One region of the Streptomyces sp. NPDC015131 genome, then DNA from elsewhere that is predicted to be linked to it. Evidence: riboswitches for the same ligand, from Rfam matches in the RefSeq annotation. Region 1 holds a riboswitch; the other holds the start of a gene.
The links. Region 1 has a riboswitch for S-adenosylmethionine ahead of thrC (threonine synthase). Riboswitches for the same ligand answer to the same signal wherever they lie in the genome.
Positions count from the first base shown of each region.

Region 2: it holds a riboswitch for S-adenosylmethionine, as region 1 does, so the genes downstream of both, ACF08D_RS07040 (aminotransferase class V-fold PLP-dependent enzyme) here and thrC (threonine synthase) in region 1, are expected to answer to the same signal.

Region 1 covers NZ_JBIBVB010000006.1:129,879-132,265, forward strand. The annotation lists gene ACF08D_RS23840 (glucosyl-3-phosphoglycerate synthase) at 1-871, opposite strand, end outside; SAM riboswitch class I at 989-1,134, shown strand; gene thrC (threonine synthase) at 1,128-2,387, shown strand, end outside.
Region 2 covers NZ_JBIBVB010000002.1:365,857-368,243, reverse strand. The annotation lists gene trpD (anthranilate phosphoribosyltransferase) at 1-239, shown strand, start outside; SAM riboswitch class IV at 607-724, shown strand; gene ACF08D_RS07040 (aminotransferase class V-fold PLP-dependent enzyme) at 845-2,203, shown strand; partial or broken gene ACF08D_RS07035 (glycerate kinase) at 2,199-2,387, opposite strand, start outside.

The DNA of each region.
Region 1 (2,387 bases):
TACGGGGGACGAAGCCGCCGTCGCCGCGGTCGAACTGGGTCAGCCGGGGCCGCACCAGGTGTCCGCGCGACAGCCGCAGCTGGGCCGTCCGGTAGATCGCCGCCGCCATCCGGCCGAGCGCCCGCTCGTCCTGGTGCCGGTGTTTGCGCACGCCCACGTCGACCTGGGCGAGGGCGTCGAGGCCCACGGTGTGCAGGGCGTCCACGAGGAGCCCGAGTTCGACGCCGTACCCGACGGGGAAGGGGAGCCGTTCCAGCAGGGAGCGCCGGGCGGCGTACTCGCCGCCGAGGGGCTGGACGAAGCCGGCGAGCTGCGGCCAGTGCAGGTTGAGCAGCGGGCGGGCGACCAGTTCGGTGACCCGGCCGCCCTGGCCGGAGGGGGTGCCCGCGAGGGGGCGGTCGTACATGGCCTTGACGAAGTGGACGGACGGGTCGGTGAGGAGGGGGCCGACGATCCCGGTGACGAAGTCGGCCGAGAAGTCGCGCAGGTCGGCGTCGACGAAGCAGACGATGTCACCGCCGGTGACGAGGAGGGAGCGCCACAGGACCTCGCCCTTGCCGGGGAGGGCGGGGACGCGGGGGAGTATGGCGTCCCGGTGGACCACGCGCGCGCCGGCGGCGGCGGCGACCTCGGCGGTGCGGTCGGTGGAGCCGGAGTCGATCACCACGAGCTCGTCGACGAGGGGGGTGGCGGCGCTCATCAGCTCGCGGCGGATCACGGTGACGATGTCGCCGACGGTGGCCTCCTCGTTCAGCGCCGGGAGGACGACGCTGACCGTCGTGCCATGCTTGGCCGCGAGCAGCCGGCCGAGCGGTCTGTCCGCCACGGACCAGGACCGCCGGTCCAGCCAGCGCTCCACCTCTTCCAGCACGTGATCTCCATCTCGCGTATCGGACGGCCGTCTCAGCTGTCCAGGGGTTCGGTTACAGTCTTGAACAACGCGGATGACCGTCGCATGTCGGGTCCCCCCGCGCACACAATCGAATACCGCTCATCCAGAGGGGCAGAGGGACACGGCCCGTTGAAGCCCCGGCAACCCTCCAGCCGGCACTCGCAACCACCATGCGCGAGGCCCCGGCTAGGGAAGGTGCCAAATCCGTCTCATGGCGAAGTGCGCCATGAGGAAGATGAGGAGAAAGGGCCTCGCCTCCATGGCTGTACAGACTGTCGCCACCGCCAAGAACGTCGACCTCGGGCCTGCTTCCGCCCTCTCCTGTCGTGAGTGCGGCGAGCGTTTCGCACTGGGGCCGATCTTCGCCTGTGAGCTGTGTTTCGGGCCCCTGGAGATCTCCTACGACCTGCCGTCCGGTGACCCGGAGGCGCTGCGCAAGCAGATCGAGGCCGGTCCCGCCAACATCTGGCGGTACGCCCCGCTGCTGCCGGTCCCGGCGGACGTGGCCGGCAAGCCGAACCTGAACCCGGGCTGGACCAAGCTCGTCCAGGCGGACAACCTGGCGCGCGAGCTGGGGGTCGAGCCGGGCAGGCTGTTCGTCAAGGACGACTCGGGCAACCCGACGCACTCCTTCAAGGACCGGGTCGTCGCCCAGGCGATCGAGGCGGCCCGCGCCTTCGGCTTCACCACCCTGTCGTGCTCCTCCACGGGCAACCTGGCGGGTGCCGTCGGGGCCGCCGCCGCGCGGGCCGGTTTCCGTTCGTGCGTGTTCATCCCGCACGACCTGGAGCAGGGCAAGGTCGTGATGGCGGCGGTGTACGGCGGTGACCTGGTCGGCATCGAGGGCACCTACGACGACGTCAACCGCTTCTGCTCGGAGCTCATCGGCGACCCGCTGGGCGAGGGCTGGGGCTTCGTCAACGTGAACCTGCGGCCGTACTACGCGGAGGGCTCGAAGACCCTCGCGTACGAGATCTGCGAGCAGCTCGGCTGGCGGCTGCCGGACCAGCTGGTCGTCCCGATCGCGTCCGGCTCGCAGCTGACGAAGATCGACAAGGGGCTTCAGGAGCTGATCAGGCTGGGGCTGGTCGAGGACCGGCCGTACAAGATCTTCGGTGCCCAGGCGGAGGGCTGCTCGCCGGTGTCGGCGGCGTTCAAGGCCGGCCACGACGTGGTGCGCCCGCAGAAGCCGGACACCATCGCCAAGTCGCTGGCCATCGGCAACCCGGCGGACGGCCCGTACGTCCTGGACATCGCGCGCCGCACCGGCGGCGCGGTGGAGGACGTGGACGACGAGCGGATCGTCGAGGCGATCAAGCTGCTGGCGCGTACGGAGGGCATCTTCGCCGAGACGGCGGGCGGGGTGACCGTGGGCGTGACGAAGAAGCTGATCGAGGCGGGCCTGCTGGACCCGTCCCTGACGACGGTCGTGCTCAACACGGGTGACGGCCTGAAGACCCTGGACGCGGTCGCCCCGACGACGGGCCCGACCGCC
Region 2 (2,387 bases), on a different contig from region 1:
CGTACAACGCGGACGTCGCGCACCGGATGCTGGGCGGCGAGACGGGGCCGGTACGGGACGCGGTGCTGCTGAACGCGGCGGCGGCGCTGGTGGCGCTGGAGCCGTCGGACGCGTCGGACGCGTCGCGCACGTCGCTCACGGAGCGGATCGCGGCGGGCATGGCCCGGGCGGCCGAGGCGGTGGACACGGGCGCGGCGAGGGCAGCGCTGGCGCGCTGGGTCACGGCGAGCAACGCGTAGCCCCTGCGGGGCGGTGGCCTGTTGGCTCGGCCGCCACCCACCGCCCTGCAGTCGGCGACGCGCCCGGGGTGGGGCCGTGCAGGGTCGCCCCCGCAGCGGATCGGCGGCGAGATACGTCGCCGTTTCGTGGCTGGGTGCCCCGCCGACCGCGAGGAGGCGAGCCCGGAGGGGCCCCGCCCCACCCCCACCGTGCGTTCCGCGCCGCCCCCGGGGCGAACCGGGAACGGGCGCCGCCCCGGTTCCGTTGTGCCCACCCGTCCCGCCCCAGCGGGACGACTGCCCCCAACGGGGTGGGGGCGGGGCCCCGGGGCGTCCGGAGTTCGGACGCGGGTTGCGGCAGGCGGCGCGTGCCGTTAAGTTCAGCGCAGGTCATGAGTGACAGCGACTACGGCCCCGGCCCGCTGTCCGGCAACCCTCCGTCCGTGGCGGGGTGCCCCGGGTGAAGACCAGGCCGCAGGTGACGACACCTCTGGCAAGCGCGGACCCCTGCACACCCTGGGGTCCTGGTCCTCGAGGGAGCAGTCTCGTGAGCAAGCGAATGCGATAGGGCGTAGCGCCCCTTCTTCGGTACCCCCTTTTCGCCTTGCCCCGTACGGGAGTTCGCCATGTCTGTCTTCACCCCTGCCTCCGACCAGTCTGTTTGTACCCCTCTGCCCGTTCTGGGGCGGGACGTCACCGTGCCGCTGGTGACCGGCGGCGAGGTCACCTACGCCGCGCTCGACTACGCCGCCAGCGCCCCCGCGCTCCAGCGGGTGTGGGACGACGTGGCGGCGTACGCGCCGTACTACGGCAGCGTGCACCGGGGCGCCGGGTACCTGTCGCAGCTGTCGACCGACCTGTTCGAGAACAGCCGTACGGCAGTGGCGGAGTTCCTGGACTGCCGCGAGGGCGACCAGGTGGTGTTCACCCGGTCGACCACCGACTCGCTGAACCTGCTCGCGGCGGTGCTGCCCGAGGGCTGCGAGGTCTTCGTCTTCGAGACCGAGCACCACGCCTCGCTGCTGCCGTGGCGGGACGCGCGGGTCACGTACCTCAACGCGCCCCGGACGCCGGGGCAGGCCGTCGAGACGCTGGAGCGGGCGCTCGCGGACCGGGAGCCCTACGGCCCGGCCCTGGTGTGCGTGACCGGCGCGTCCAATGTCACCGGCGAGCTGTGGCCGGTGCGCGAACTGGCCGCCGCCGCTCACGCCCACGGCGCCCGCATCGTCCTGGACGCCGCGCAGCTCGCACCCCACCACCCGGTGTCCGTACAGGAGTTGGACGTCGACTGGGTGGCCTTCTCCGGGCACAAGCTGTACGCCCCCTTCGGGTCGGGCGTCCTCGCCGGGCGGGCCGACTGGCTCACCGAGGCCGAGCCGTACCTCGCCGGCGGTGGCGCGTCCCGTACGGTGGCGCGGCGCGCCGACGGCGGGGTGGACGTGGAGTGGCACACCACCGCCGCCCGCCACGAGGCCGGATCGCCCAACGTCATCGGGGTGTACGCGATCGCCTCCGCCTGCAAGGCGCTCACCGAGGCCGGGTTCGACGACCTGGTCGCCCGCGAGCGGTACCTGATCGGCAAGGTCCGGGAGGGGCTCGCGGAGGTGCCGGAGGTGAAGGTGCTGTCGCTGTTCGGCGACGACGCGCCCCGGGTCGGGGTCATCTCCTTCGTGGTGCGGGGCTGGAACAGCTCCCACTTCGCCGCCGCCCTGTCCGCCGAGTACGGCATCGGCGTCCGCGACGGGCTGTTCTGCGCCCACCCGCTGGTGCGCACCCTGCTGGGCAGCGACCCGCAGGACGTCGGCGAGTGCGGCGCGCCCGACGGCGGGACCACCTCGCTGAACGCCATCCGCGTCAGCTTCGGGGCGGGGACGCCGGACGAGCACGTCGACCGGTTCGTTCGGGCCGTGAAGGAGCTCGTCCGGGACGGGGCACGGTGGAACTACCGTACGGAGGACGGGCGTTGCGTGCCCGACCGCGGCTGAGCCGGGTACCGATCAGGACCGTCCGCAGCGCCCGCTCGGCGGCGTCCGCGAGAAGCTCGGCCGCCCGGTCCAGGGCCTCCGGCAGCGGCAGCGGGCCGGGCGCCAGCGACTCGTAGGCGTCGAGGCCCGCGTCCCCGGCGCCCTCGCCGAGCGTGCCGGCCAGGGCGAGGACCGGGACGCCCGC